Regions from separate parts of the Pseudomonas imrae genome, predicted to be linked through region 2. Evidence: predicted binding sites of a transcription regulator. Region 2 holds the regulator's gene; each other region holds the start of a gene.
What was found. The regulator sigma-54, encoded in region 2, starts transcription at its own class of promoters, with help from an activator protein. The targets are predictions, from matches to a motif close to ANTGGCATNNANNTTGCTNT.

Region 1 (10,378 bases), 1.8 Mb from region 2:
GCCGCTCGATGTACAGCGCCGAGCTGGACCAGCACGCCCTCAAGGCCTTGCGGGCCACCGCGCCAGAGCCTTTGCAAAAGCCGTTGCAGCGCTTGAACCGCGAATGGAATGCCTTGCACAAGGAGCAGATCGCGCCGTATCAGGCCTATGGGGACAAACCGGAAAAACTGCTGCAAGCCTTGGCGCTGTGTACTGGCGCCATGGGCGAATATTTCAACGACCATCCCCAGGCGCTGGGTGGTGAGCTGCAACGCTTCTACTTTGATGCGTTGCAGTTTTCAAAGGTGGCAGAGCTGTTCAACGAGCAGTTCATTTTTGACATCACCCAACGAGACCCACTCGCCAAACGCCGCTTTTCGCGCCTGTGCCTGCGCAATGTCGTGCCTGCCGAGTTCCTTCGGCCGCGGCTGACGGCGGCCCGCAGCAGCGCGCTGTTTTCCGCGACCTTGAGCCCCCGGCATTACTACACTGATTTACTTGGACTGCCGGCGAACACGGCCTGGATCGACGTCGAGTCGCCGTTCCACGCAGAACAATTGCAGGTACACATCGTCGAGCGGATATCCACGCGTTTTGTGCACCGCCAAGCGTCCCTGGCGCCCATTGTCGAGTTGATCGCCGAGCAGTTCCAGCGCCAGCCAGGTAACTACCTGGCGTTTTTCAGCAGCTTCGATTACTTGCAGCAAGTGGCGCAGTTACTGGCTGAGCGCTATCCCCATATTCCGCTGTGGCATCAAGCGCGAGGCATGGCCGAAGCCGAACGTCAGGCCTTCCTCGACCAATTCACCCAGCACAGCCAGGGTGTGGGCTTTGCCGTGTTGGGCGGAGCGTTCGGTGAAGGTATCGACCTGCCAGGTGCGCGCCTGATCGGTGCGTTCATTGCCACCCTGGGCCTGGCGCAGTTGAACCCGGTCAATGAACAGATCAAGCAGCGCATGGCGGCGATCTTTGGCGCCGGTTATGACTATACCTACCTGTACCCGGGGATCCAGAAGGTGGTACAGGCTGCGGGCCGAGTGATTCGCACCCAACAGGACCGGGGCACGGTAATGCTGATCGACGATCGCTTTGCCGAGAGTAAAGTCAGGCAGTTGTTGCCACGCTGGTGGTCAGTGAATGCCTCCCCTGTAAGAGCGAGTTTGCTCGCGAAGAACTCCAAAGCGCCGCGTTTATCCTGATGTACGCGTTATCGTTGAGGTTTTTCGCGAGCAAGCTCGCTTCTACAGGGCTGCGACTCAGACCACTTCCAGATAAGAGCTGTGAATCGCCTGTGCCAGCTCACGCACCGTGTCGATGAACGCCGTCAGCCGGGTGTGCAGGCCTTCTTCCAGAATCTCGTCAATCCCGGTATAGCGCAGCCGCGCTTCAAACTCGGCGGCCAGGCGTTGTGCAGCACGGCCGTAGCTGCCCGGCAAGTCGGCCAGGATATGGCTCAACTCTTCGATACAGGCGTGCAGCGAGCGGGGAACGTCGCTGCGCAACAACAGCAGTTCCGACACGGACCGGGCATTCAGCGCATTGGGATACAGCTCGGTGTAGGCTTCAAACGATGACAAGGCACGGAGCAGGGCGCTCCATTGGTAATAGCCCCGGGCCGAAAGGTCGCTGACTTCTTCGGACTCTTCGCCGAACATCTCGTAGCGCGCATCCAGTAGGCGCAAGGTGTTGTCAGCCCGTTCGACAAAAGTGCCCAGGCGAATGAAGCGATAGGCGTCATTGCGCATGATGGTGCCTGCGGTGGCACCACGGAACAGGTGCGAACGCTGCTTGACCCAGTCACAGAAGTGGCTGATGCCATGGCGCGCCAGGCCGCCTGTGGCGATGCTGCGCATCTCCAGCCAGGTGGCGTTGAGGTTCTCCCACATGTCGGCGGTGATCCGCCCGCGTACTGCATGGGCGTTGCCACGGGCGGCGCGCAGGCAGTTATAGATGCTCGCCGGGTTGGCTGCGTCCAAGGCGAAGAAGTGCAGCATGCGCTCGGCGTCCAGTTCCCGATGGCGCTCCAGGTAGCTGTCGAGGGTGCCGCTGCTGAGCAACGACATCGCCAGTTCGTCGAGGCCATCGCTGCGCCCGGCCTGGGGCATCAGCGATAGCGAGTAACTGACTTCCAGCATACGCGCCAGGTTTTCCGCACGTTCCAGATAACGCGACATCCAATACAGATCTGCGGCGGTTCTACTCAGCATACTCAGCCCTCCACCACCCAGGTGTCCTTGGTTCCGCCGCCTTGCGACGAGTTGACAATCAATGAACCTTCGCGCAGTGCAACACGGGTCAGGCCTCCAGGCACCAGCCGGGTTTCCTTGCCCGATAGCACAAACGGTCGCAAATCGATGTGGCGGGGCGCGATTCCGTTTTCGACAAAGGTCGGGCAGGTCGACAGGCTCAAGGTGGGCTGGGCGATGTAGGCGTGGGGGCGCGCCTTGATGCGCTGGCGGAAGTCCTCGATTTCGGCGGCGCTGGCCGCCGGGCCCACCAGCATGCCGTAGCCTCCGGAGCCTTGGGTTTCCTTGACCACCAGTTCCGGCAAGTGCGCCAGCACGTGGGAGAGTTCGTCCGGTTTGCGGCACTGGAACGTGGGTACGTTTTGCAAGATGGGTTCTTCGTCCAGATAGAAGCGGATCATCTGCGGTACATAGGGATAGATGGATTTATCGTCGGCCACACCGGTACCGATGGCATTGGCCAGCACCACGTTGCCGGCGCAATAGGCGGCTACCAGGCCAGGGACGCCGAGCATTGATTCTGGGTTGAAGACCATGGGATCGAGGAACGCGTCGTCGATGCGGCGGTAGATCACGTCCACGGCTTTCGGGCCATCGGTGGTGCGCATGAATACTTTCAGGTCGTGGACGAACAGGTCGGCACCTTCCACCAGTTCCACGCCCATTTCCCGGGCCAGGAACGCGTGTTCAAAGAACGCACTGTTGAAACGCCCCGGTGTCAGTACCACGACGTTGGGGTTGTCCAGGCGGCTGGCGCTTTTCAGGGTCTTGAGCAGGAGGTTGGGGTAATGGTCCACTGGGGCGATACGTTGCCTGGCGAACACCTCCGGGAACAGGCGCATCATCATTTTGCGGTCTTCGAGCATGTAGCTCACACCGCTTGGGGTGCGCAGGTTATCTTCAAGAACGTAGTAAGTACCGTCGCCATCGCGTACCAGATCGACCCCGGAGATGTGGGAATAGATATCGCGGTGCAGGTCCAGCCCGAGCATGGCCTTCTGATAACCCTCATTGCCCAGGATCTGATCGGCGGGAATGATCCCGGCCTTGATAATGCGTTGATCGTGGTAGATGTCGGCCAGAAACATGTTCAAGGCATTGACACGCTGGATGCACCCGCGCTCGATGATGCTCCATTCGCTGGCGGGAATGCTGCGGGGAATGATGTCAAAGGGGATCAGGCGTTCGGTGTCGTGTTCGTCACCGTACAAGGTGAAGGTGATGCCTGCCCGGTGAAACAGCAGGTCGGCCTCACGGCGGCGCTGTGCCAGCAGTTCCGGCGGCGTATTGGCCAGCCAGTTGCAGAAGTCCTGGTAGTGCGCACGGCAGATACCATTTGCGTCATTCATCTCATCAAAGAAAGATCGAGCCATTCCAATTACCCTGTCAGTGCCGTGAAAAAACCATGGGTTGGCACTGCCGCTTTAGAAAACGCATTTTTTATGAGCCCGTGGCGTTGGGCGCCAGCAGGCCTGGTCCTTACTTTCTTGTGGAGTCGGCTCTGGGTCAGGGGGGTAACGATTACTCCTGTATTGACCTTGGCAGGTAGGCACCGGCAGGACTAAAGCAATGCCTGTGCCTAAACCGTTTTTTGCAGGGTAAACCGCCTATGGGGGCGGCTTATCGGCCCGTCATGCTCAAGTGCGGTGCATGCACGGTGCGACCACTGCGTCAGGATGGTGCAGCCAACCTACTTGAACTTAGGACCAGGCAGATTCTTCTAAGGGAATTAAGTGCTGCGAGGATCACCGCTTGTGCCCAGGATTATTTCTCCACAGAACCCCGAGTCGGCGCTGAGCGAACACGCTGAATACAACGCGAGGATATTTGGCTCACCCAAGGAGCGTCTGGATTTCTACCGTCGTGAAATCCAATACGAAACCAGCATCCTGGCCAACCGCACCGACGCCTATCTGACGGCGCAATCGTTCCTGGTGATTGCCTTTGTTTCGGGCATGGGCAATCTCAACCCGGAGTGGGGCAAGTTGTTCACGCTAGTGGTGCCGCTGTTTCTGGCACTGCTTGGGGTGCTCAGCTCACTGAATGCCTGGCCGGGCATTCGTGCGGCCTATGACATCATTGACCATTGGCATTTCAAGCAAAGCGAGCTGTTGCGCAGCGAACCTATGATGGGTCTGGCCTACGATGAGTCGCCGCTGTTCTGTGAAACCGAGTCGTCCCACAAAGGGTATCGCAAGTCCCTGCTGTTCTCGGTGCGCACGCCCTGGCTGTTCATGGTGTTCTGGATCGTACTGGGGGCGTTCTCGGTGTATATCCAGGTGGACAACCCCGGCGGATGACCATTGATCAGCCGCGCCCCATTTGACTGAACTTCGGCTTGCCCGGTGCGACCTTAACCTTACGCATGTGCGTATTGATTCAGCTGCAAAGAGGTACACATGAACGCGAAGGACAACCAAGACCTGCATACGCGCCAGGTTCCACCTGCAGACACTGGCGCTGCCGCACCCAAGGACCCCAGGGCGGATGCCGACCCGGTAGCCAAGGACAACGAGTTCAGCCCGGATTTCAAGCCCGAGCGTGAACCCAAGCCCGAGACAGATGCCGATATTGATACCCAGGGCGGCTAGAGGAGGTGAGCATGCATACCCAGCCTGAAGAGGAACCCATCAATGACCCAGGCAATGAAGACCCAGGTTCGCTGATGGACGACGCTGAGGTACCACTTCAGGATCCGGATGACCCCGAGCCCTGAGCGGCAATTGCCTTACTCGGCCAACGGCGGCAGCCTGCGCTTGACCGGGGTTTTCTTGACAATTGCGGTATTGGTTTCGGCGTAGCTGTTGAGCCGGTCCAGCAGTGTATCCAGGTGATCCATGGTACGTACGTGCAGCCGCGCGATGAAACAGTCGTCGCCCGTCACTTTGTCGCACTCGGTAAACTCCGGGATCGCCTGGATCTGGCGCTCCACTTCCTGCAATTGGCCGGGCAGGGGGCGGATGCGCACAATGGCCTGCAGCAGATAACCGAAGTGTTTGGGGTCGATATCGACGGTATAGCCCTTGAGCACCCCACGCTCTTCGAGTCGCCGCAGTCGCTCACTGACACTGGGCGAGGACAGGCCGGTAATGCCCGCCAGGGTTTTGAGCGACCGTCGTGAATCCTCCATCAAGGCCGCAATCAATTGCTGGTCGATAACGTCAATCATGACTATCCCCTGTAGTGAATGTGCAACTTTGCCTAATAAGAAAAGGTAATAGCAGCTCTTTGCCTTTTTTAGACGCTGGAGCCTGAGTGATGCAGATTGCCATAATTTAGCCTCATTCGAGGAGCTCAACTATGGACAAATCCATGCGTCGCGGGTCGTGGGAAATGGTCGGCGCCATGCTGATCTCAGGCACGATCGGCTGGTTTGTGTTGGTATCCCGCGTGCCGGTAATCGAGGTGGTGTTCTGGCGCTGCGTCATCGGCGCCCTGACCCTGTTACTGGTGTGCTGGCTGCTGGGCTATCTGCGGGTCGATCTGGTGAGCTATTCGACACTTGGATGGGCGGTGCTCAGTGGCGTGGCCATCGTAGGCAACTGGCTGTTGCTGTTCGCTTCTTATGCCAAGGCATCGATCGCGATCAGTACGGCAGTCTACAACGTGCAGCCGTTCATGTTGGTCATGCTCGCTGCGCTATTTCTCGGTGAAAAGATCACCGTGCAAAAACTCGCATGGCTGAGCGTTGCCTTTTTGGGAATGCTGGCGATTGTGACTGCCCATGGCGAGCAGCAAAACAGCGGTGACCAGTATCTACTGGGCGTGGCGCTGGCAATGGGTGCCGCGTTTTTGTATGCGATTGCGGCGCTGATCATCAAGCGTTTGAAGGCAGTGCCACCGCACCTGATGGCATTGATTCAGGTGACGACCGGAGCCGTGCTGCTGGCACCGCTGGTCTCGTGGCAGAGTCTATCCGCGCCCTTCGAGGCCTGGGCGGCATTGCTGACGCTGGGTGTGGTGCATACCGGCTTGATGTACGTGTTGCTCTACGGCGCGATCCAGAAGTTGCCGACGGCTATGACCGGCGCACTGTCGTTTATCTATCCGATTGCCGCGATTCTGGTCGACTGGATTGCCTATGGGCATCGTTTGGGCTGGACGCAATGGCTGGGTGTGGCGGCGATTCTGCTGGCAGCGGCGGGGTTGCAGCGCGGATGGTGGTGGCGCCTCAAGCCCGATGGCCGGGCTCAGGGCGCTTGACACGCACGCGGCGCCGGGCGCCGCGTGCGGGAACGGCTAGTGCGTGCCGCGAGGAATGGTCTTGAGCAAGTCGGCCGGGCTGATATGCCCCACCACCTGCTGCACACCACTGCCCGGTAATGGCAAATCAAGGATATGACCCTTGATCCTGCCAATGACGTGCATCTCGCAGGGCTTGCAGTCGAACTTCAGGGTCAGCACTTCGTCACCCTGGATCAGTTGCATCGGTGCCACCTTGGTACGCACGCCCGTGACGCCTTTGGCCTGTTTGGGGCACAGGTTGAAGGAGAAGCGCAGGCAGTGCTTGGTGATCATCACCGGTACCTCGCCGGTTTCTTCGTGGGCCTCGTAGGCCGCGTCGATCAGCTTGACCCCATGACGGTGATAGAAGTCACGGGCCTTCTGGTTGTAGACGTTGGCCAGGAACGACAGATGCGATTCGGGGTACACCGGCGGCGGTGAGGTTTCAGCTTTGCGCCCGCCGCGAGGATGTGCCTGGATTCGAGCGCCAGTCAGTGCTTCGATAACGTCGCGACGCAAGGCCTTGAGCTGCGAGTTGGGAATGAAGTACGCCTGCGGTGCATCCAGTTCGATAGTCGTGGCGTGGTATTGGGTGGTACCCAGTTGGCCCAGCAGATCGTGCAATTGCTCCAGGGCCTGCTCTGGCTTGTTGGCGATACCAAACGGGCCGGGCAGGGTGGTGCTGACGCTCACGCCTTCCTCACTGGTGGCGGTCAGTTCCAGGCAGTCCTCGCGCAGGCTCGCCAGCCAGGACAGGCCAATCCGGCGTTCGGCCGAGGTCTTGAGTAACGCTTGCTGCCAGTTGTGATCCAGGTTGCGATTGAGTGGATGACTCGGCTTGAGGTTATACAGCCCACCCGGCATCTCGTTGGGTTCGACGCGGTAGCGGTAGCGTTTTTCGCCGTCTTCTTCGAATTCACCCCGGGCTTCGGCAATGTTTGCGCGAAAGCCGACCACCTCACGTTTGACCAGCACATTCAAGCCGTCGCCGTTGGACAGCGGTTCGTGCGTCACTACCTGCATATCGCGTTTGCCGACTTTCTCCACCACGCCAACCGGCAGGCCGGTGAACGTCGGCGTATCGAAGGCACCAATGTCGATCTTGCGGTCACTGACAAAGTAGTCGGTGCTGCCACGGTGGAAGGTCTTTTCCGGGTCTGGCAGGAAGAAGTGCGCGGTCCGTCCGCTGGAAGCGCGGGCAAGGTCCGGGCGGTCCTCGAGGATGTCGTCCAGGCGCTGTCGGTAATAGGCAGTGATGTTCTTGACGTAGCCCATGTCCTTGTAGCGGCCCTCGATCTTGAAGGAGCGCACGCCGGCATCAACCAGGGCACGCAGGTTGGCGCTCTGGTTGTTGTCTTTCATCGATAGCAGGTGTTTTTCGAACGCGACTACGCGTCCCTGGTCATCCTTGAGGGTGTAGGGCAGGCGGCAGGCCTGGGAGCAATCGCCACGGTTGGCACTGCGGCCGTTCTGGGCATGAGAGATATTGCACTGGCCGGAAAACGCCACGCACAACGCGCCGTGGATGAAGAATTCGATGGCAGCATCGGTTTCATCGGCAATGGCACGAATTTCCTGCAGGTTCAGCTCGCGGGCCAGCACCAGTTGGGAGAAACCGGCCTGATCGAGGAACTTCGCCCGGGCCAGGGTGCGGATGTCGGTCTGGGTACTGGCGTGCAGCTCGATGGGCGGAATATCCAGCTCCATCACCCCCAGGTCCTGGACGATCAACGCGTCGACCCCGGCGTCGTAGAGCTGGTGGATCAGCTTGCGGGCCGGCTCCAGCTCATTGTCGTGCAGGATCGTATTGATGGTGGTGAAGACCCGGGCGTGGTAACGGCGGGCGAACTCCACCAATTGCGCGATATCGCTGACTTCGTTGCAGGCATTGTGGCGCGCACCAAAGCTTGGGCCGCCGATGTACACGGCATCGGCGCCATGAAGAATAGCCTCGCGCGCGATGGCGACATCGCGGGCAGGGCTGAGCAATTCCAGATGATGCTTGGGCAAGGACATAGTTTTTTTAGTCAGGCTTGTCACGGTCGAGGCGCGCATTGTAGCCGTGAATGGCCTGGCCGGCACCCGCTGGATGCCCAATGGCGGCTGACTTAGCCCTTGGCCGCCATCGCGGTGACTTCAACACGCATGCCTTCAACCGCCAGCGCTGCGACACCCACCGCGGCACGCACCGGCCAGGGTTTTGCGAAGAAACGTTTGTAAACCTCATTGAAGGCGGCGCGGTCGGCCATGTCCGTCAGGTAGATCGTCAAGTGCATGACCCGGTCCATGGAACTGCCGGCGCGTTCGAGGGCAACCTTGAGGGCTTGCAGGGTGCATTCACTTTGCAGGGTGATATCCCCCAGTTCCAGGCTGCCATCGGCGCGGGTGGGGATCTGCGTGGACACCAGAATGCCGTTGAAGCCGACGACGTCGGAGGAAATCGAGTCCGGATCGAGATCGGGGGTAAAGGCGAGGTCTTGATTGGCCATGGGGGCTCCTGATGATGAGGTGAAGAAGGTGATGTCATCCAATAAGCCGGGCAGTTTAATCACTAAGATGTTGGGATCAAAGCAGCCGATGGGTAGGGCTCGCAGTTAAGCACGAAGCGCCTTGCGGTAATGAAACATCAATGACGTGGTTACACGCCGGCGCTGCAACCGCCATAGTCCAGGCGGGAGCGGGGCTGTTCGCGATCTGTCTAAACATTGAAGTTGACTGAAACTCTTGTTTCGCGAGCAGGCCCTGCCGGCTAACAGCTTTCAACGGGAAGCTAGTCGCTATTTTTGGATCGCCGATTTATTGAGTTCATTATTCAGCCGCAAGATAATGCGCTCAATGACACAGGCCGAAGTATTGTAGGATTCAACGCTTGGGTGTGAATCAATCCATCCATTCTCTACGAACTTATGCATCAGGTCGTCCAGGCTCATTTTTTGGTTTTCAAACTCCACCAACGTATTTTTTTCCGCCTCAAAGAGTGCCTTCAGGGTCTGGGTGCGGCCTTCATTCCAGTAAACATTCGGTGTGTCTGCGGGGCCCTTCAACTCTTTTTTGATAATCCTGTGTTCCGGCAAAGCTACATTGCGGCCATTCTTACTCAAGCCGAGTTGTTTGCTCATCAACATGTCTTCGCCACCTGCGACCATGTACGGAGGGTAAATACCGTCCTCCCATTGCTTACGGAATGGTGCCGTGATTGAGACAAACTGCTCGGCAGGTCCGTTCAGATCCGACGATGGATCAGGTGGGAGTGTTTCTCCAAAAGGCGGGGGAGAGGACTGTCGTGATGGATAACCAATGCCGTAACCGACAACCGGCTGATTGGTTGTCTGGTGCAGATTTGCCACTTTAGCCCGTACTGCTGGATGGGTATGCCGGGTCTGCTCGGTCTTTACAACATCCTGGTCAATCATCATGACTCGTTCAGGTCGATACGCCAGGGAGTCGGCAAAGGCTATTGCCGATGCTCGCGCAGCGCCAAACCCGGTCAACTTCCCGCCATCCCAACCAATGAGGTGCAGATTTGGATATTTTTCCAGTGTCTCTTTCATCGTCGAGGCATAGGTTGGGTAATCCATTTTATGAACGAGAAGATAGACGGGCTCGTTCCTCATGTTTTTCGGGTGCCACGCCAGGCTGTAGTCCTTGCTCAGATCCGCCGTGAGTTTGCTGGCACTCCCACCACTGAGGACAATTGCCGGAACCGTCCGTTTATTCAGCTGGGGTTGATGTAACTGCGCACCTCTGATAAATGAAAACCAACTGCCAGCGCTGGGTGTTCCCCGTTCCATGGCGAGCTCCCTGCAGGTGGAAATTCGGTTATCAAGAACCGCCTGCATGCTTTTTGTCGTCTCTTCCCGGATGTTTGTTAGGGCATTTTTCTGCGGTAAATCGCTTACTTTAACCGGGGAGTATTTACACGCAGGTCT
Region 2 (10,378 bases):
GATCCTGGCCGACGAACGGTTCGTCGTACATAAGGATCTGCGGATCAAGGGCAATGGCACGCGCCAATGCAACACGACGCTTCATGCCGCCGGAAAGCTCGTCAGGCATCAGGTCGATGGCTCCGCGCAGCCCGACGGCCTGCAGTTTCAGCAACACGATGTCACGAATCATTTCATCGGACAGTTGGGTGTGCACCCGCAGCGGGAATGCCACGTTTTCAAAGACGTCGAGGTCGGTGAACAGAGCGCCGCTCTGGAACAGCACGCCCATCTGCTTGCGCGCATCGAACAGATCGCTACGCGACAGTTGCGGCAGATTCTGGCCATTGACCCACACTTCACCGGCAGTTGGGCGCAACTGCATGCCCATCAGGCGCAGTAGCGTCGTCTTGCCACTACCGGAAGGCCCCATGATGCCGGTGACCTTGCCGCGGGGAATGCGAATATCGACATTATTGAAGATGCTGCGCGCACCGCGCTTGAAGGAAAGACCCTTCAGCTCGACCGCGTAGGCGTTATCGGCACTCATCTAAACTCCTTGGGATGCAGCTTCTCACTCAGGACCATGTTTGTGACAACTGGTTTCCACAGTTAGACACATGGGCTGCGCGGACCGAACTGGCGGCGAACTATATCACTGCTCGGCTAAAGCGCCCAAGGCCGGAACAGAGCTTGCTCAGAAACAGGACAGGTGAGAAAGCCTATTTGCGACGCATCCCGCAGCCCGTGCGAACGAAGCCTGACGAACTTGCGTGAGGGTTTTGATCATTACCGCTATAATCGCCGACTTTTCGTCAGGCTATACGATTTCAAACATGAGCCAATCCAGCGATCTTATCCAATCCGCACAGCGCACCATCCGCCTCGAGCTTGAAGCCGTAGAAGGCTTGCTGGTCCGAATCGACGCAGATTTCGTCCGCGCCTGCGAGATGATTCTGGCCAGCAAAGGCCGCGTGGTCGTGGTCGGCATGGGCAAATCAGGGCACATTGGCAACAAGATTGCGGCCACTTTGGCAAGCACCGGTACCACTGCGTTTTTTGTTCACCCAGCCGAAGCCAGCCATGGTGACATGGGCATGATCACCCGCGACGACATTATCCTGGCCCTGTCCAACTCCGGCACCACCAATGAAATCGTCACCTTGCTGCCGCTGATCAAGCGCCTGGGCATCAAGCTGATCAGCCTGACCGGCAACCCGGACTCGACGCTGGCCAAGGCCGCCGAAGTCAACCTGAATGTAAATGTGGCTCATGAAGCCTGCCCGCTGAACCTGGCGCCGACCTCCTCCACCACTGCTGCCCTGGTCATGGGTGACGCCCTGGCCGTGGCCCTGCTGGATGCGCGTGGGTTCACCGCCGAAGATTTCGCCTTTTCCCATCCGGGCGGTGCCCTGGGCCGTCGCCTGCTGCTGAAAGTGGAAAACGTCATGCACTCCGGCACCGAATTGCCCAGCGTGCCGCGCGGCACCCTGCTCAAGGATGCGCTGATGGAAATGACCCGCAAGGGCCTGGGCATGACGGCAATCCTGGAATCTGATGGTCGCCTGGCCGGGATTTTCACCGACGGCGATCTGCGCCGCACCCTGGACCGCCCTATCGATATCCACACAGCGACCATCGACGATGTGATGACCCCCCACGGCAAGACCGCCCGCGCCGAAATGCTCGCGGCCGAAGCCCTGAAGATCATGGAAGACCACAGGATCGGTGCCCTGGTAGTGGTCGACAACGATGATCGAGCGATCGGCGCCCTCAACCTTGGCGATCTGCTTCGCGCAGGAGTGATGTAAATGAGCACCGATCTGTTGCAACGAGGCAAGGCCATCAAACTGGCAATTTTCGATGTTGACGGCGTACTGACCGACGGACGCCTGTACTTTCTCGAAGATGGCAGCGAGTTCAAGACATTCAATACCCTCGACGGTCAGGGCATCAAGATGCTGATGGCCTCTGGCGTGCAAACGGCAATCATCAGCGGCAGAAAAACGCCGGTTGTGGAACGCCGCGCACAAAATCTGGGGATTCCTTACCTCTATCAGGGCCGCGAGGATAAACTGGTGGTTCTGGATGAGCTTCTTGGCAAACTGAACCTAAGCTATGAGCAAGTCGCTTATCTGGGTGATGACTTGCCTGACCTGCCGGTGATCCGCCGTGTCGGCCTGGGCATGGCCGTAGCCAATGCCGCAGTATTTGTGCGCGAACACGCCCATGGCATTACCCAGGCCCGCGGCGGCGAAGGCGCCGCCCGCGAGTTCTGCGAGCTGATCCTGCGCGCACAGGGCAGCCTTGAAGCGGCCCACGCCGCCTACCTATAGAGCTATCTATGCTGAGTAAAAAGATTCGCAACTTTTTGATATTCGGGACCATCGCCGCTCTGTTCCTGGCAGTGGGCTACTGGAATATCAGCCCGGAGCGCTTCCTCGACCAGCCTGTTGCGCGGGTCGACGGGGGCGCCATCGACTATTACGCCACCAACGCCTACAGCGTGCAGTTCCTGCCCGATGGCAAGGTGCAATACGAGATGACTTCGGACAAGGTCGAACACCTGAAGGCCACGGAGGTCACATTGCTGACCAACCCAGACCTGAATCTGTATCGCGGCACTGAATATCCTTGGCACGTCACCAGCAAGCGCGGCGAAGTCAATCCGGACGGCACCGAAGTGGAATTGATCGACTCCGTACGCATTGCCCGCACCGATGCCGAGAATCGCCAGACCGTGATCACCAGCAGTCGCATGACCGTATTCCCCCAGAAGCAATATGCGCAGACCGAGCAAAACGTTAGAATCGACGGAGCTGGCGGTGTATCGACTGGCAAGGGAATGAAAGCGTATTTGAAAGAAAGCAGGATACACCTGCTATCGAACGTAAGAGGACAGTATGAGGCTCGTTAAAACCCTCCCTATTTTGCTCGGCCTGGGCGCAGCACTGGGAAGCGTGAGCGCCTGGGCCCTGCCGAACGATAGCCAGCAACCGATCCACATCTCGGCTGACGATGCGCAACTGGATGACAAGCAAGGCATCGCGACCTACACCGGTGGCGTGATCATCACCCAGGGCTCGATGAAGATCACCGGTAACAAGGTGACGCTTACCCGCACTGCCAATGGCGATATCGACGTCGTGACCTCGGTGGGCAACCTGGCTTATTTCGAGCAGAAGCAATCGGCAACCGACGCCGGCCCGATGAAAGGCTATGGCAAGACAATCCAGTACCATGCCCAGCAAAACCGCATTGTACTGATTGACCAAGCCAAGGTCCTGAGCACCGACGGTAACTCCACGGAGGGTGAAAAAATCACCTATGACACCGTGAAACAGGTCGCCAACGCTGGTCGCGCCAATGGCAGCAACGTCACTACGCCACGTCCACGCATCGACATGGTTATCCAGCCGAAGAAGAAGGCCCAGTAATGGCAACCCTGAAAGCCCAGCATCTGGCCAAGGCCTATAAAAGCCGTCAGGTCGTGCGCGACGTCAGCCTGTCGATCGACAGCGGCCAGATCGTCGGCCTGCTTGGCCCCAACGGTGCAGGCAAGACTACCTGCTTCTACATGATTGTTGGCCTGGTCCAGGCGGATCAGGGGCGTGTATTGATCGACGACCTGGATGTCAGCCACCAGCCCATGCACGGTCGCGCCCGCGCCGGTATCGGCTATCTCCCTCAGGAGGCGTCGATCTTCCGCAAACTGTCAGTCTCAGACAACATCATGGCAATCCTTGAAACTCGCAAGGAACTGGATCGCGACGGCCGCCGCAAAGAGCTGGAAAGCCTGCTGCAGGAATTCCACATCAACCATATTCGCGACAACCTCGGCATGAGCTTGTCCGGCGGCGAACGTCGCCGCGTGGAGATCGCCCGCGCCTTGGCCACTGCACCGAAATTCATCTTGCTGGATGAACCTTTTGCCGGTGTGGACCCAATCTCGGTGGGCGATATCAAGCAGATCATCCATCACCTCAAGGCCAAGGGCATTGGAGTATTGATCACTGACCACAACGTGCGCGAAACCCTGGATATCTGCGAAACCGCTTATATCGTGAACGATGGCCAACTGATTGCCGAAGGTGACGCCGCCACTATCCTGGCCAACGAACTGGTCAAGGAAGTTTACCTGGGCCATGAGTTCCGCCTGTAAACACCATGGTGTCATGGCTCAGCGCCAGAGAGCGCGCAAGTCAATAAAAACCTCATAGTTTTTATTGTTACCGCGCTCTAGGCAAAGCCACCGATATCAGGCATATAATTTGCTTATGTTTGGCGCTCACGCGCCCTGTCGTGGATGGCGCACTGCGCCGGCGAATAAGGTGTTAAGCCCCTGCCATGAAACCATCGCTAGTCCTGAGAATGGGCCAGCAGCTGACGATGACACCGCAGCTGCAACAAGCCATCCGCCTGCTCCAATTGTCGACCCTGGACCTGCAACAGGAAATCCAGGAGGCCCTGGAGTCCAATCCGATGCTCGAACGCCAGGAAGAAGGCGACGACTTCGATAACGCCGACCCCCTGGCCGACAACATCGAGCAAAAACCCAACACCGACGTGCAGGAACCCTCCTATCAGGAAACCGCCCCGACGGTGGATAACCTCGAAGAAGGCGAATGGAACGAGCGTATTCCCAATGAACTCCCGGTGGACACAGCCTGGGAAGATGTCTACCAGACCAGCGCCAGCAGCCTGCCCAGCAACGACGATGATGAGTGGGACTTCACCACCCGCACCTCTGTCGGCGAGAGCCTGCAGAGTCATTTGCTGTGGCAACTGAACCTGGCACCGATGTCAGACACCGATCGCCTGATCGCCGTAACCCTGATCGACTGCATCAATAACCAGGGCTACCTGGACGAAACCCTTGTAGAGATTCTTGAGGCTTTCGACCCGGAACTTGACATCGAACTGGACGAAATCGAAGCCGTCCTGCACCGCATCCAACAATTTGAACCGGCCGGCATCGGCGCCCGCAACCTCAGCGAATGCCTGTTGTTGCAGTTGCGTCAGTTGCCTGCCAAGACGCCGTGGCTGACAGAAGCGCAGCGATTGGTCACCGACTATATCGACTTGCTGGGCGGCCGCGATTACAGCCAATTGATGCGCCGCATGAAGCTCAAGGAAGACGACCTGCGCCAGATCATCGAACTGGTACAAAGCCTCAACCCTCGCCCTGGCTCGCAGATCGAGTCGAGCGAGGCGGAGTATGTCGTTCCGGATGTAATCGTGCGCAAGGACAACGAACGCTGGCTGGTAGAGCTCAACCAGGAGTCAGTGCCACGCCTGCGAGTCAACCCACAATACGCCGGCTTCGTCCGCAGGGCAGACACCAGCGCCGATAACACGTTCATGCGCAATCAGTTGCAAGAGGCCCGCTGGTTCATCAAGAGCCTGCAAAGTCGCAACGAGACCTTGATGAAAGTGGCCACACAGATCGTCGAGCACCAGCGTGGCTTCCTGGAATACGGCGATGAGGCGATGAAGCCGCTGGTCCTGCACGACATTGCCGAAGCGGTAGGCATGCACGAGTCGACTATTTCCCGAGTGACCACACAGAAATTCATGCATACCCCACGGGGTATCTATGAGCTGAAGTACTTTTTTTCCAGCCACGTCAGCACCTCCGAAGGCGGCGAATGCTCGTCCACAGCGATCCGCGCGATCATCAAAAAACTGGTTGCCGCGGAAAATCAGAAAAAGCCGTTGAGTGACAGCAAGATCGCTGGTTTACTGGAGGCACAAGGCATTCAGGTCGCCCGTAGAACCGTCGCCAAATACCGCGAGTCCCTTGGAATCGCGCCGTCCAGCGAGCGTAAACGGTTGATGTGACGGGTGGGCCACAGCGTTCCAGTGGCAGGCATTTGCCTGCCGCTTTATGCACTGGCAACGAAGGAGAAGCTGTATGCAAGTCAACATCAGTGGACACCAGCTGGAAGTCACCAAACCCCTACGTGAATACACCGAGAGCAAGCTGAACAAGCTTGCGGGGCATTTTGACAAGATCACCAACGTGCAAGTCATCATGGAGGTCGATAAGCTCAAGCAGAAAATCGAGGCCACCTTGCACGTACCGAACGCCAAACTCGTCGCCAACGCGGAACATGAAGACATGTACGCGGCAATTGACTCGCTGTACGACAAGCTGGACCGCCAACTCATAAAGCATAAGGAAAAGAATCTGCACCTGATGCAAGGTACAGGTCGTTAACTCTCCCCCCATGATCCGACTTGAAACCATCCTGACCCCCGGCCGTTCGCTCGTGAACGCGCCGGGCGGCAGTAAAAAGAAAGCCCTCGAACAGATTGCCAACCTGATCGGTCGCGAAGTGCCCGAGCTGGAGATGCAAGATGTCTACGAGGCCCTGATCGCCCGTGAAAAACTTGGCTCAACCGGTTTTGGCAACGGCATCGCAATCCCTCATTGCCGACTTAAAAGCTGCGAGCAGCCCGTCAGCGCCCTGCTGCACCTGGACGCCCCAATCGACTTCGACGCCATTGACGGTGAGCCGGTAGACCTGTTGTTCGTTCTGCTGGTCCCGGAAGCGGCCACCGATGCACACCTGGAACTACTCCGGCAGATCGCCAGCATGCTCGACCGCAAGGATGTACGCGACAAATTGCGCAGCGCCAAAAGCAATGAGGCGCTCTATCAGGTTGTCCTGGATGAACAAAGCGGGCAGTAATCATGCGTTTGATCATCGTCAGTGGCCGTTCCGGCTCGGGCAAAAGCACCGCCCTTAATGTCCTCGAGGACAACGGCTTCTACTGTATCGACAACCTGCCGGCCGGCTTGCTGCCTGAGTTGGCCGAGCGTGCATTGATCCACACGGAACTGGCGCAGCCGCTGGTGGCGGTGTCCATCGACGCTCGCAACCTGCCCAGCCATCTCACACGCTTCCCGCAGCTACTGGAAGAGGTGCGCAGCAAGCACATTCATTGTGATGTGCTGTACCTGGATGCCGACGAAGAAACGCTGCTCAAGCGTTTCTCCGAAACCCGTCGCCGCCACCCGCTGAGCAGCGCGAACCGCTCACTGGCCGAAGCCATCGAAGACGAAACCAAGTTACTGGGACCGATCATTGACCTGGCTGACCTCAAGATCAACACCACCAGCCTGAACCTTTATCAACTGCGCGATGCCATCAAGCTTCGGTTGCTGAACCAGCCAGAGCCGGGGACTGCCTTTCTGGTCGAGTCCTTTGGCTTCAAGCGAGGCATGCCTGTGGATGCCGACCTGGTGTTCGACGTGCGCTGCTTGCCCAACCCTTACTGGAAGCCGGAACTGCGCGATCAGTCAGGCCTGGACCTGCCGGTGGCCGAGTATCTTGCCGCACAACCGGACGTCGAGGAGATGTTCCAGGATATCTCCAGTTACCTGCTTAAATGGCTGCCACGCTTTGCAGCCAGCAATCGGGCCTATGTCACTATTGCCATTGGCTGCACCGGTGGCCACCACCGCTCTGTCTACCTGACCGAGCGCCTGGGTCAGGCCTTGCAGAAAATCCTCAAGAATGTCCAGGTCCGCCACCGCGACCTTAGCTGAAAGGAACACACCCGCGATGCCCGCTCTGGAAATTGAAATCATCAACAAACTGGGCTTGCATGCTCGTGCGTCAGCTAAATTCGTTGGGGTCGCAGGTCAGTTTCCTTGCGATATTCGCGCCGGGCGCACGCCGGAGACCATGGTGGATGGCAAGAGCATCATGGCGATGATGATGCTCGCCGCAGGCAAAGGCACCAAGATTCATCTGAAGACACAAGGCGAGCAGGAAGAACAAGCAATGAAAGCCTTGGTGGATTTGATCAATGATTACTTCGGGGAGGGTGAGTAACCCCCACCCCGATTACATCGTTTCACCCCAGCGCCGTGTCCATCGTCATCATCAGACAAAACCCGATACACAATCCCAGGCTGGCGAGCTTGTCATTGCCATTGCGCCGCGACTCGGGAATTACTTCATGCGTGACCACCAATAACATCGCCCCAGCCGCCAATGCCAGGCCCAGGGGCAACAACATCTCGGCCAGGCTCACCAACCAGGCGCAGAGTATCGCAAAGAGCGGCTCTACCAGCCCAGATGCAGCACCGATCAGAAACGCCTTGAGCCGTGACATCCCCGCCCCTGCCAACACCAGCGCAATTACCAGGCCTTCTGGCACATCCTGCAAGGCGATGCCCATGGCCAGGCTGTCGGCGTCAGGCATGCCGCCGCCTGCCGACACCCCCACCGCCATGCCTTCAGGAATGTTATGGGCGATGATCGCAAATACGAACAGCCATATGCGCGGTGGAACGACCGGCTTTTCGGGCGTGCCCACCAGCGTGTCTGGACTGGCACCAGACACCTTGCGATCCACCAGAAACAACCCGAATGCACCCAACATGATGCCGAAGCTGACCAAGCCACTTGAAGCCCAAGGCGTCAACCCCAGGTTTTCGGCAGCGGCAATCCCCGGCACGATCAGTGAAAACGCCGTCGCCGCCAACATCACGCCGGCGCCGAAACCAAGCAAAGTGTCACTTATCGCCAGCGGCATTCGACGGATTACCAAGACAGGCACTGCGCCCAGCGCCGTTCCCAAGGCACACAGGGCACCGCCCTGCAGCGCGCGCAGCATGCGCGGCTCCAGGTTCAACCAGGCCAGCCCCTGGGCTACCAGCAATGCAGTTCCTGCCAATAGCAGCAGCGATCCAAACGCATAACGGAACATTCGCACGCGGCTGTCGGCCAATATTTCAGTGCCCATAGTCGACCTTAGGTCTTGTTATCAGAAAGTATCAAGCCAAGGCCGCCTGGTAGCGTTCGGCGACTTCCGGCCAGTTGATGACGCTATAGAACGCGTTGATGTATTCGGGTCGACGGTTTTGATAGAGCAAGTAGTAAGCATGCTCCCAGACATCCAGGCCGAGAATCGGTGTATTGCCATTCATCAACGGGCTGTCCTGGTTACCGCTGCTTTCCACTATCAGGGTCTTTTTCGGGGTCACGCTCAGCCAGGCCCAGCCGCTGCCGAAGCGGGTCAGCGCGGCTTTGGTAAAGGCCTCCTTGAACGCATCGAAGCCAGCCAGTTGCTCATCGATAGCCTTGCCCAGCGCTCCACTCGGCTTACCGCCGCCCTTGGGTGACATGACCGCCCAGAACAGCGAGTGGTTCGCATGCCCTCCCCCTTGATTAATCACTGCTGCTCGCAGCTTCTCTGGCAACTGCTGGACACTGGCGACCAGTTTTTCTACCGGCCACCCAGCAAACTCAGTGCCTTCGACCGCAGCATTGAGATTATTGATATAGGTCTGGTGGTGCTTGGTGTAGTGAATTTCCATGGTTTGCGCATCGATATGCGGCTCCAGCGCATCGTAGGCATAAGGCAAGGCAGGCAAGGTGTAGGTCATATCAATGTGCTCCATAGGTGGGGCTGCTGCGGTTCGGTGCGCTCGATTGCTGCGCGCGACTGTCCAGCAAGCGATGGGTGCGTGGGTACTCGCCGTGATCGCTGATGAAATTCAACAGTTCGACATAGGTCTTGCTGCTCTGGCGCAGGGCCGCTTCGCGCAATGCCGGGGTCAACCGGCTGTCCTGCATGGCTTGCAGCAAACATTGGTGAATGGCGCAGAGGTACTCCGCACTCTCCTCCGGCTGGTTCAACCGCAGGTGCAGGTCCGCCAGGTTGTGGTGGGAAATGACGCAGGCCGCCACTGCTTCGTCGGCATCGCTCCAACGCTCGAATAGCACTTGGGCCAGGGCAAGCGCCTGCAGATAAAGCTCGCGGGCATCCACCAGTTCGCCTTGCATAAAGCAGCGATTGGCTCGTTCGATCGTGCGTTTCCAGTGCTCCATGGTGAGCCTCCAAAGCAGGGTCGGTAATTACACGCCACCAGCCGTGAGCTTTTCCGGATCCAGCAAGACTTCCAGTTGGCTGCGGGGCAGATCGGTGTGTTCAAGTGCGACATCGATCACCGGCCGACCTTGCTCATAGGCCTTCTTCGCGATTTGCGCAGCCTTCTGGTAGCCGATGATCGGGTTAAGCGCAGTAACCAGGATGGGGTTGCGCGACAAAGCCTCCTTGAGCTTGGGCTCGTTGACCTTGAAGCTGGCAATTGCCTTGTCAGCCAACAAACGGCTGGAGTTGGCCAGTAACTCCAGGCTGCTCAGCAGGTTCTGGGCAATGATCGGCAGCATCACGTTCAGTTCGAAGTTACCGGACTGGCCGGCCACGGTGATGACTGTGTCATTGCCGATCACTTGTGCCGCGACCATGGCCGTGGCCTCGGGAATAACAGGATTGACCTTGCCCGGCATGATCGATGAGCCGGGCTGCAGGCCTTCGAGTTCGATTTCACCGAGGCCGGCGAGCGGGCCGGAGTTCATCCAGCGCAGATCGTTGGCAA
Region 3 (10,378 bases), 2.4 Mb from region 2:
CCCGGTGCGTGCCCTGGGTTCGTACATCAAGGGCACCAACGGCAAGTCCCAAGGCGTTGTACCGTTCCTGAAAGTGGTGAACGACACCGCCGTTGCCGTGAACCAGGGTGGCAAGCGCAAAGGCGCTGTGTGTGCCTATCTGGAAACCTGGCACATGGACATCGAAGAGTTCATCGAGCTGCGCAAGAACACCGGTGATGACCGTCGTCGTACCCACGACATGAACACTGCCAACTGGATCCCGGACCTGTTCATGAAGCGCGTCTTCGATGACGGCCAGTGGACCCTGTTCTCGCCATCCGAAGTCCCGGACCTGCACGATCTGACCGGTAAAGCCTTCGAAGAGCGCTACGAGTACTACGAAGCCCTGTCCCAGTACCCTGGCAAGATCAAACTGTTCAAGACCATCCAGGCCAAAGACTTGTGGCGCAAGATGCTGTCCATGCTGTTCGAAACCGGCCACCCATGGCTGACTTTCAAGGACCCATGCAACCTGCGCAGCCCACAGCAGCACGTGGGCGTGGTCCACAGCTCGAACCTGTGCACCGAGATCACCTTGAACACCAACAAGGACGAGATCGCCGTTTGCAACCTGGGCTCGATCAACTTGCCGAACCACATCGTCAACGGCAAGCTGGACACCGCCAAGCTGGAACGCACTGTCAACACTGCAGTCCGCATGCTCGATAACGTGATCGACATCAACTACTACTCGGTGCCACAGGCGCAGAACTCCAACTTCAAGCACCGCCCGGTTGGCCTGGGCATCATGGGCTTCCAGGATGCGTTGTACCTGCAGCACATTCCTTACGGTTCGGATGCTGCGGTCGAGTTCGCCGACAAGTCCATGGAAGCGGTGAGCTACTACGCGATCCAGGCTTCCTGCGACCTGGCCGACGAGCGCGGCGCCTACGAGACGTTCCAGGGTTCGCTGTGGTCCAAGGGCATCCTGCCGCTGGATTCGCAACAGATCCTGATCGAGCAACGTGGCCAGAAGTACATCGACGTTGACCTCAACGAATCCCTGGACTGGGCGCCGGTACGTGCCCGTGTGCAGAAAGGCATTCGTAACTCCAATATCATGGCCATCGCACCGACCGCCACCATCGCCAACATCACTGGCGTGTCGCAGTCGATCGAACCGACCTACCAGAACCTGTATGTGAAATCGAACCTGTCGGGCGAATTCACCGTGATCAACCCGTACCTGGTCCGCGACCTTAAAGCCCGCGGCCTGTGGGACTCGGTGATGATCAACGACCTGAAGTACTACGACGGTTCCGTGCAGCAGATCGAACGCATCCCGCAAGAGCTCAAGGAGCTCTACGCAACTGCCTTCGAAGTGGACACCAAGTGGATCGTGGACGCCGCCAGCCGTCGCCAGAAGTGGATCGACCAGGCGCAGTCGCTGAACCTGTACATCGCCGGCGCTTCGGGCAAGAAGCTGGACGTGACCTACCGCATGGCTTGGTACCGTGGCCTGAAAACCACTTACTACCTCCGTGCCCTGGCCGCGACCAGCACCGAGAAATCGACCATCAGCACCGGTAAGCTGAACGCTGTGTCCAGCGGCAACCATGGTGATGATTCGGTACTCGCTGCTCCAGCTGGCCCGGCGCCAGTGCCAAAAGCCTGCGCAATTGACGAGCCGGACTGCGAAGCTTGCCAATAAGCTGAATAGGTCACGGGGTTAATAACCCGAGATAAATAAAGCCGACAAATCTGGAGAAATCCAGTTTGTCGGCTTTTTTATGAGCAGCTAGCCGGTGCACTGTCCGACAAGCTATTTGAACGCGTAAGCGATCCCACCCGAAGGCGCGTTGGCCCGATTTCCATACCACTCTATCCGGCCGCCGATTACCGCCATTGAGTGTTTATTATCGGCCACGACACCCAGCCTGCCGCTGGCCAGCTCCTGGCTTGAGGTTTGCGTGTACAGACCTTTCAAACCCAGGCGATCCAGCCCTTCATGAGCCCATTCGCCGTCGTTCAGGCTTACTAACGCATCCAAGTAACTTCTCTTGGCATTTTTGTCATTCTCGTTCCCGTTACCAGGATTACCCTCCATCTGCGCGCGTTTAGCACTCGCCGCATACATAAAGTTGGCATTGGTCATCATCTTTGGATCATCACCCTGGAACCGGGCCTGCTCTGCCGCCTGCTTCAATTCGCTTCTGGACAAATGTAGCTGGAATCCGTCACGCATCTGCACGTCGTAGCCATCACCCGACTCTTTTACATCTTTGAAGACGTCGGTGGGCTTCTTGCCGAACTGCATCATTGCCGCCTTGATTGCGGAAACAGTGACGCAATTCCCATCAGGGCCCTGCTTGAATCCGCTCCAGATATTGCCGTTTTCCCTGCCCATACCGGGCTTTTCTCCAGGATTGCTTTTATCAGGCGTGTAGTTGTGGTGCATGGCGCCCGACGTAAACGGCTTGTTGCTCATGCTCTCGACGTTAGTGGGCGTGGTCATACCACCACCACCACCGCCACCGCCACCACCGCCCCCACCTCCACCTCCACCTCCACCTCCATCCGGCGGTGATGGCGAAGGTGTTGGCGGTACATTCTCCGCATCCGGGAACCACAGTTTCATCAGTGCCCTGAGAAATTCGCGCCAGCTTTCAGAGGCTTGATCGTCCCCAAGCAACTCCTTGAGGATTTTTTTGAATTCTTCATCCCCCATTTTTTCGCGCTCAGCATTCAGCTTGTCACGCAAGTCCTGGGCGGTTTGGGTCTTGGAGGTTTTCTCGGCTTCCTGGAGGTCGCTCAACAGTTTCTTGACTGTCTGGGTCGGGGTCGGCGGCTGAGGCTTGTCATCTTTGCGATCACTGCCCTGCGACAGACCAAAAGCCTGAGGCATCGCCAACCCAGGCCAAGCCGCACCTCCCCATGCGGGTCCACTGCCCGGATACGAAGAAATCATCATTTTTATTCACTCCCTGATCACCGGACGGGTTCGCCACCCACTCCGAAAAGCGACTGCTCTCTTGTCGAGCGAGGCGGCATTAGCCTTCGCTCGGTGGCAAACAGCCGTAATCCGTTCCAACAAACCAATGTCAGATCGTTGCCGGCCCGCCTCAGGAAGTTGTGCGCCGATCAAATAGCGCGCGAAAAAAAGCCCCTCGATCGAGGGGCTTTTGGGTGAAGCGTCAGGCCCGCAACATCAGGTCATTTGAATGATGGTCTGCATCAGCGTGCTTTCAGTGGAAATAGTCTTTGAGTTTGCCTGGAAGTTGCTCTGGGCCTTGATCAGCTCCACCAGCTCGCTGGTCAGGTTAACGTTTGAGTTTTCCAGGGAGTTGGCAACGATCGTACCCAAGGTGCCGGACTGAGGCGTGTCGTAGCCTGGCTGGCCGGAGGAAAAGGTTTCTTTCCAGGTAGTACCGCCGTTTGGCTGCAGACCCTGTTCGTTGTTGAAGCTGGCCAGGGAGATCTGGCCGATCGCCTTGCTCTGCTCGTTACTGAAGGTGGCGAACAGAACGCCACTGCCGTCGATTTTCAGGCCCGTGATTTCACCCGTGGCATAGCCGTCGGTAATCGGCGGGTTACGGTAGCTGGCCGAGTTGTGCTGGGTGATGTTGGCCATGTTAATGGCAATGCCGGTCGGGTTGGCCGCCGCTCCGTTCTCTACCCACACGCCTTTGTCCAGCACACCCGGCTTCCAGTTCGCGATGGTCAACGTGGTGTTGGACACCGTGCTCGGAGGCGTGACGATACCTTTCAGGGCGCCCGCCGTGTCGAAAGTCAGGGTCGAAGGTACAGGCGCCACGGCACCGGCACCGCTGACAGGTGTACCGTCAGGGTTGCGGCCGTCGATCAAGGTGTAGGACTTCCATTCATTGGCGCCCGTCTTGACCATGTACTGCACCATCGGGTGCGAATTGCCCTGAGTGTCGTACAACATCGTGGAATATTGGGTGGTGAACGTCGATTCCTCCATCGGATCGAACGGCTTGAGAGCCTGGTCGATCACCGGCTCCGAGGACTTCAGGTTGCTGCTGGAGTCAACCTTGGTGGATGCCTTGGGTGGCAGGTTCGACTGATCGATCCGCAGGTCGACCAGATTGCCCTTGATCACTTTGCCGTTTTCATCCGTGGCATAACCTTGCAGGCGCGAGGTGCCAGTGGAGTTGGTGACGTAGCCATCCTTGTCCGGCCTGAACGTACCGGAGCGGGTGTACTCCAGAGAACCGTCGCTGCCCTTTTGCACGAAGAAACCGCCGCCCTTGATCGCCATGTCCAGCAGGCCGCCGGTACCGGTGATTTCACCTTGGTTGAACTGCTGGGAAACGGCGGCCAGGCTCACGCCGCTGCCGATAGCGTTATGACCACTGCCCAGTTTGGAAGCAGCATAGACGTCGGCGAACTCCGCACGGGATGACTTGAAACCAGTGGTCGCAACGTTGGCGATGTTGTTGCCAGTCACGTCCAGTTGTTTGTTGGCCGCATAGAGGCCGCTAAGGCCGATGTTAAAAGACATGTTTCTCTCCTATTGCCGTAGTTAGCCGGCTCTATGTGCCGATAGTCTGAATTTGCGACAGCTTGATGCTGCCCAGGCCGCCAGACAGGTTGAGCAGCATTTCGCCGCCGGTCTGGCTCAGGGTCACGCTGGTGACGGTGGCCGGCAGCGAGGTTTTCAAGGCTAGGGCGTCACCGGCATCGTTTTTGGTGGAGGCCGCAAACGTGTAGTTGCCGGAGTCGACTTTCTCGCCAGCCTCATTCTTGCCGTCCCAGATAAAGTCCGACTTGCCAGCGCCCTGGGCGCCCAGTTCGATGGTCTTGACCAACTTGCCGTCCTTGTCGGTGACCTTGATCGTGACGTTTCCCACCGATGATGTGACATCCACCGAACCGGTGAAGCTCTTGCTGGTATCAACCAGTGCCTTGTCAGTGCCTATGATCACTGAGCGGCCCACCAGCGACGAGGCTTGCAGTGCTTGTGAGGACTTGTAGTTGCTGGAGATCGCATTCACCGAATCGTTCAAGGTGTTGATGCCTTCCAGGCTGCTGAACTGCGCCAGCTGCGCAACGAACGCGCCGTTGTCTTGCGGCGACAGCGGGTTCTGGTTCTTCAGTTGGGTAACCAGCAGTTGCAGGAACGCATCCTTGCCCAGGGACTGGTCGCCGGATGCCTCTTTGGTGGCACCCGCCAGGCTGTCCTGGTTGGCTGCGGCATCCTTGACCTTGGAGTTGAACAGGTCCTGGATCGTCGAGTTATTCGACACATCGTTAGTAACGGACATTCTTTGGCGCCCCTTATCACTGACCCAGGGTCAGGACCTTCTGCATCATGGCTTTGGCGGTGTTCATCATTTCCGCGTTGGTCTGGAACGAACGACTGGCGGAAATCATGTCAGCCATTTCCTCGACCACATTGACGTTGGGGTAATACACATAGCCCTTTTCGTTGGCCGCTGGATGATTGGGTTCGTAACGCGCCTCAAGGTTGCTCTGGTCTTCAACCACCCCCAATACCTGGACACCCTGGCCCGCTGCATCCTGGCTCTGGAACAGCGAGTCGCTGCCACCGCTCTGGCCACCCTGGAACATGGTGGCAAACACCGGATGACGAGCACGGTAGGTCTGGTCAATGCTCGAGGACACCGTCTCTGCGTTGGCGATGTTGCTGGCAACGGTGTTCAGGCGTGTGGTCTGGGCGCTCATGCCACTACCGGCAATATTGAAAACACTGGATAGCGACATGACTTACTCTCCGCGCAGGGCCGACATCAGCCCTTTGAATTTGCTGTTAAGCAGGGTGAAGCTGGCCTGGAAGCTCACCGAGTTCTCGGCGTAGTTCGATTGCTCCAACTGGGCATCGACGGTGTTCTGGTCGATCGATGGCTGCATCGGCGTGCGATACATCAGCGACTCATCACCGTTGCCCATGCCCAGGGCTTCGATATGACGGTTGTTGGTCATATTCAAGGCAAAGGTGCCATTGCTGGTCTTGTCACTCTGTGCTGCGAGCACGGCAGCGAAGTCCAGATCCCGCGCCTTATAGTTCGGGGTGTCGGCGTTGGCGATGTTATTGGCCAGGACTTCGGCACGTTGAGCGCGAAAGCCCAAGGCTTGTTCGTGGATACCGAGCGCTTTATCGAAGCTGATGCTCATGGCGGAAACCTTTAGGCTGACCTGCTGTTCGTAACGAGGTTTTAGCAAGCACCATGCCAGCTTTACCAAGCCCAATAAATCAAGGGGTTACGAACAGGTTGCCGGCCGTCCTGCCGGAAAAGCGGCAAGCGGTTTCCGCGAAGTGTCAGTAAAGCGGCAATGTGGGTGAGGTATTTGCCGCCGAAACAAATGTGCGGGCTTGTGTGGGAGCGGGCTTGCTCGCTCCCACATTTTGATCTGTTTTATCTTGTTACTTGGCCTGGTAGATGATCCCCGGGCTGCACTGCACCATCTGGTAATGGTCGGGCAATCCATTCAACGCCTCGGACGCCCCCAGGAACAGATAGCCCCCACGCTTGAGGGTGCTGTGGATGCGCAACAGGATGTCTTTCTTCACTTCAGCCGAGAAGTAGATCAACACGTTGCGGCAGAACACGATATCGAATTTGCCCAGGCTGGCGTAACTGTCCAGCAGGTTGAACGAACGAAACTCCACCCGACTCTTGATCGGTGCCTTGATCGCCCATCGCCCGGCACCCTTGGGGTCGAAGTAACGCTGCAGGCGCTCAGGGGACAAACCACGTCCCAGGGCCAGGCTGTCGTACTCGCCGGTCTTGCAGTTGGTGAGCATGGTGCCGGACAAGTCAGTCGCCACAATCTGCACGCCAGCCTTCAACTGCCCCAGATTGGTCCGCTCGAACTCATCGATGGCCATTGACAGCGAATAGGGTTCTTGCCCCGAAGAACACGCCGCCGACCAGATTCGCAGACGTTGGCCCGGACTCGCCTTGATCGCCTCGGGCAGTACCTTGTTCTTGAGCACTTCAAAGGGATATGTGTCGCGAAACCACAGGGTTTCATTGGTGGTCATGGCATCGACCACCATTTCCTTGAGCCCGCTGCGCGGCTGTCCCTGGATCCGCTGGACCAACTCGCCCAGGGACTTGATCCCCTGCTGCTCCATCAGCTTGTTGAGGCGGCTGGATACCAGGTACTGCTTGTTTTCACCGAGCAATATGCCACAGGCTTTTTCCAGGAAGACCCGGAACTGTTCGAAATCCAAATTACCCGTAGACAATGATACCGCCTCTTAAATCGTGTGACCGCCAGGGGAAAAGCCCTTAGCCGTGATCTGCTGCCTTGATCCGGTCAACCACCCGGGATGCCAGGTCATCGGGACGAAACTTGGCCAAAAAGTCATCGGCACCGACCTTCTTGACCATCGCCTGATTGAATACACCGGACAATGAAGTATGCAGGATGATATGCAATTTTTGCATACGTGGATCGTTGCGTATCTCGGCCGTGAGGGTGTAACCGTCCATTTCCGGCATCTCAATGTCGGAAATCATCATCAAGAATTCTTCTTCCGGCTTCTTGCCTTCATCCACCAGCTTGCGCAAGTAATCCAAGGCCTGGCGACCGTCATTCAGTGCCACCACTTCGACGCCAACCGTCTGCAGACACCGGGACACCTGCTTACGCGCCACCGAGGAGTCATCGACCGTCAGTACACGCAGCGAGATGGCTTTGTGCGCCGTCTCTGCATCCACCACACCGACCGAAATGGCTTCCGAGGTCGGTGCAACTTCGGCGAGGATTTTCTCCACGTCGATGATTTCCACCAGTTGGTTATCCACCCGTGTCACCGCCGTCAGGTAGTGATCGCGTCCCGTGCCCTTGGGCGGTGGATGGATCTCTTCCCAATTCATATTGACGATGCGTTCCACCGAGCGCACCAGGAAGCCCTGGGTCTTGGTGTTGTATTCGGTAATGATCACGAACGGGTTTTGGCGATCCTGCAAGCCCGCCGAGCCTGTTGCCATGGCCAGGTCAAGAATCGGAATCGTCGAGCCACGGATATTGGCCACGCCACACACTACAGGGCTGGACTTGGGCAACAGGGTGAGCTTGGGGCACTGGAGCACCTCCCGCACCTTGAACACATTGATGCCATAAAGCTGCTTGCCATCGAGTCGAAACAGCAACAACTCCAGGCGATTCTGCCCCACCAGCTGTGTGCGCTGGTTCACTGAATCCATTACACCCGCCATGCCCAGACTCCTACGCTACAAAAACTTACGGGTACGACGTGTACCCAACACTAAACGGCACGAGCTTTGCTTTTTATTGGCCATGGACATCAAAACGACAGTTTCCCGACGCCTTCGCTCGCCACGCTATCGCAGATTGCTCTGCACCTGGACGGCGTTGTTCGTCATGTGCGCGGGCCAACAGGCTCGTGCTGACAACGTCACCCTGCCTGATCTGCTTATCGGCGTCACCCAGGGCTTTCTTGAGTTCACGGTAGAAGATTATCTCGCTACCACGCAGACGCCGGGGCGTTACGAGATCCAGGTCAATCAATTGGACCCTCGCCTGCGCATGCCGATGTGTGACCAGGAGTTGACTGCCACCCTGGAAAGCCCCGCCCAGCCGGTCGGTCGTGTGACCGTGCGCGTGCGCTGTGACGGGGCCTCGCCCTGGACTGTGTTTGTACCCGCCCAGGTCCGACTGTTTCGTGAGGTGGTCACCGTCGCTCGCCCGCTTAAACGTACGGCAATCATCGGTTTTGACGACGTTGCCCTGCGCGAACGAGATATCAGCCAGATCAGCCAGGGCTATCTGACGTCCCTGGATCAGGCCGTCGGGCAAAAACTGACCCGACCAGTGGTCACCGACCAGGTTGTCACCCTGATCCACCTGGAACAGGCGCAAGTTATCCGCAAGGGCGATCAAGTGGTGATTTCCGCCAACAGCGGCGGCCTGAGCGTCAAGATGCCGGGCGAAGCACTGGCTAACGGCGGGATCAGCGAGCAGATCCGGGTCAAAAATCTCAACTCCAAGCGCGTGATCAAGGCCAGGGTAACGGCACCCGGGCAAGTAGAGGTTGCGCTATAGATCACTGGCGCAGGACGCCGGCTTTTCCTACACTGTGCCCACGCGTTCATTGCGCATAGGTTTATTGTCAATCAAGCCTAAAGTTTGCCCGGGTATGGCCGAAAACATGGCAAGCGTCCAAATACCCAGAGGTTTTTTTCAACATGGTCATTGATTTCAGTCGTTTGAATAACGCCCCGGCGTTGCCCGGCAATACGCGTACCAGCGGTGCCAAGGACAACGTTGAAGCCAAGTCCCAACCTTCGCCTGCCCCGGCCGAAAAAACCGTCGCCAGCCAAAGCGGGGAATCGGTCCACCTGAGCAATGAGGCTCAACAACTTCAGAAGGTCACTGACTCGCTGCGCGATCAGCCCGTGGTCAATCAAGCCCGCGTGGCCGAGTTGAAGCAGGCGATTGCCGATGGCAGCTATAAAGTCGACAGCAACCGCGTAGCCAGCAAACTGCTTAACTTCGAAGCCGAGCGCTAGGCAAAGGCCTGCGCCAGGCTTTTGGACGCTTAAAACCCAAGGCCAGCCATGCACGACCACGACGAACATTTACTGCAACTGATCATTGAAGACATCGCTCCCGCACAACACTTGCTCGAGCTGCTTCAAGAAGAATCCCTGGCCTTGCATGGCCGGGATATGCGGCGGCTGGAAGACATCCTGGCACGCAAGCAATCGCTGATCGTCCTGCTTGAACAGCACGGCAAGAAACGCAGCCAGATTCTTCTCGACCTTGGACTTACCGCCGATCACAGCGGTCTGGTACAACTGGCGGGCCATTCGTCAGTCGGCGGCCAGTTGCGCGCCCAAAGCGAAGCACTCAATCAGCTGTTGCTCAGCTGTCAGGAAGCCAACGCGCTGAACGGGCAGTCGATCCAGGTTCAACAAGCCACCACTGCCAACCAGTTGCGCATCCTCCACGGCGGCGAGCCCGCGGCACTGTATAACGCCCAGGGCTCCACCTCGCGACTGGTCAAGCCCAGCACTCTCAGCCAAGCCTGACGTCGGTTTACCGCGCGCCCTATCTAGGCGCGCAACATACTGGCAAAATGCCAATTCTTGCCTGTAGTCGTATTTGCCTGGAGATGGAACAGCCGTGTTCAACACTCTTAACGCGGAAGATGTTCCGCAGTCGCCCAAGGTCCTTACCACACCTCTGGAAATTGCTGGCATCCTGCGGCTGCTACAGGAGAGCCACGACCCGCTGATCATTACCTTCCATGAACGCAATCAGCGGTTCCAGAGTTATCTGGTGGACATCGACCGCGACCGCAAAATACTGAGCCTGGACGAAATGATCCCGCGAGACGGTGAACGCTATCTGGAAAATGGCGAGGCGTTTCGCATCGAGGGCTTTCATGAAGGTGTGC

Region 1: OQ460_RS11730 (circularly permuted type 2 ATP-grasp protein) is a predicted target of sigma-54. The motif match lies at 3,789-3,808, and genes of this name have one in related genera.
Region 3: flgB (flagellar basal body rod protein FlgB) is a predicted target of sigma-54. The motif match lies at 6,162-6,181, and genes of this name have one in related genera.

The regions. Positions count from the first base shown of each region.
Region 1 is NZ_CP110853.2:2,637,999-2,648,376, forward strand. Features, by position in the region: gene OQ460_RS11720 (ATP-dependent DNA helicase) at 1-1,178, shown strand, start outside; gene OQ460_RS11725 (alpha-E domain-containing protein) at 1,236-2,186, opposite strand; gene OQ460_RS11730 (circularly permuted type 2 ATP-grasp protein) at 2,189-3,598, opposite strand; gene OQ460_RS11735 (hypothetical protein) at 3,980-4,525, shown strand; gene OQ460_RS11740 (hypothetical protein) at 4,625-4,816, shown strand; gene OQ460_RS11745 (Lrp/AsnC family transcriptional regulator) at 4,954-5,394, opposite strand; gene OQ460_RS11750 (DMT family transporter) at 5,526-6,428, shown strand; gene OQ460_RS11755 (peptidase U32 family protein) at 6,465-8,465, opposite strand; gene OQ460_RS11760 (RidA family protein) at 8,558-8,938, opposite strand; gene OQ460_RS11765 (hypothetical protein) at 9,227-10,378, opposite strand, start outside.
Region 2 is NZ_CP110853.2:4,479,337-4,489,714, forward strand. Features, by position in the region: gene OQ460_RS20295 (ATP-binding cassette domain-containing protein) at 1-529, opposite strand, end outside; gene OQ460_RS20300 (KpsF/GutQ family sugar-phosphate isomerase) at 816-1,790, shown strand; gene OQ460_RS20305 (KdsC family phosphatase) at 1,791-2,315, shown strand; gene lptC (LPS export ABC transporter periplasmic protein LptC) at 2,324-2,896, shown strand; gene lptA (lipopolysaccharide transport periplasmic protein LptA) at 2,883-3,416, shown strand; gene lptB (LPS export ABC transporter ATP-binding protein) at 3,416-4,141, shown strand; gene OQ460_RS20325 (RNA polymerase factor sigma-54) at 4,327-5,820, shown strand; gene hpf (ribosome hibernation-promoting factor, HPF/YfiA family) at 5,894-6,199, shown strand; gene ptsN (PTS IIA-like nitrogen regulatory protein PtsN) at 6,210-6,674, shown strand; gene rapZ (RNase adapter RapZ) at 6,677-7,534, shown strand; gene OQ460_RS20345 (HPr family phosphocarrier protein) at 7,551-7,823, shown strand; gene OQ460_RS20350 (ZIP family metal transporter) at 7,846-8,739, opposite strand; gene OQ460_RS20355 (superoxide dismutase) at 8,771-9,382, opposite strand; gene OQ460_RS20360 (hypothetical protein) at 9,384-9,827, opposite strand; gene OQ460_RS20365 (class II fumarate hydratase) at 9,855-10,378, opposite strand, start outside.
Region 3 is NZ_CP110853.2:1,475,030-1,485,407, reverse strand. Features, by position in the region: gene OQ460_RS06820 (ribonucleoside-diphosphate reductase subunit alpha) at 1-1,672, shown strand, start outside; gene OQ460_RS06815 (hypothetical protein) at 1,784-2,932, opposite strand; gene flgE (flagellar hook protein FlgE) at 3,170-4,486, opposite strand; gene flgD (flagellar hook assembly protein FlgD) at 4,518-5,249, opposite strand; gene flgC (flagellar basal body rod protein FlgC) at 5,266-5,709, opposite strand; gene flgB (flagellar basal body rod protein FlgB) at 5,713-6,120, opposite strand; gene cheR (protein-glutamate O-methyltransferase CheR) at 6,371-7,198, opposite strand; gene OQ460_RS06785 (chemotaxis protein CheV) at 7,242-8,174, opposite strand; gene flgA (flagellar basal body P-ring formation chaperone FlgA) at 8,257-9,021, shown strand; gene flgM (flagellar biosynthesis anti-sigma factor FlgM) at 9,165-9,488, shown strand; gene flgN (flagellar export chaperone FlgN) at 9,537-10,010, shown strand; gene OQ460_RS06765 (flagellar brake protein) at 10,105-10,378, shown strand, end outside.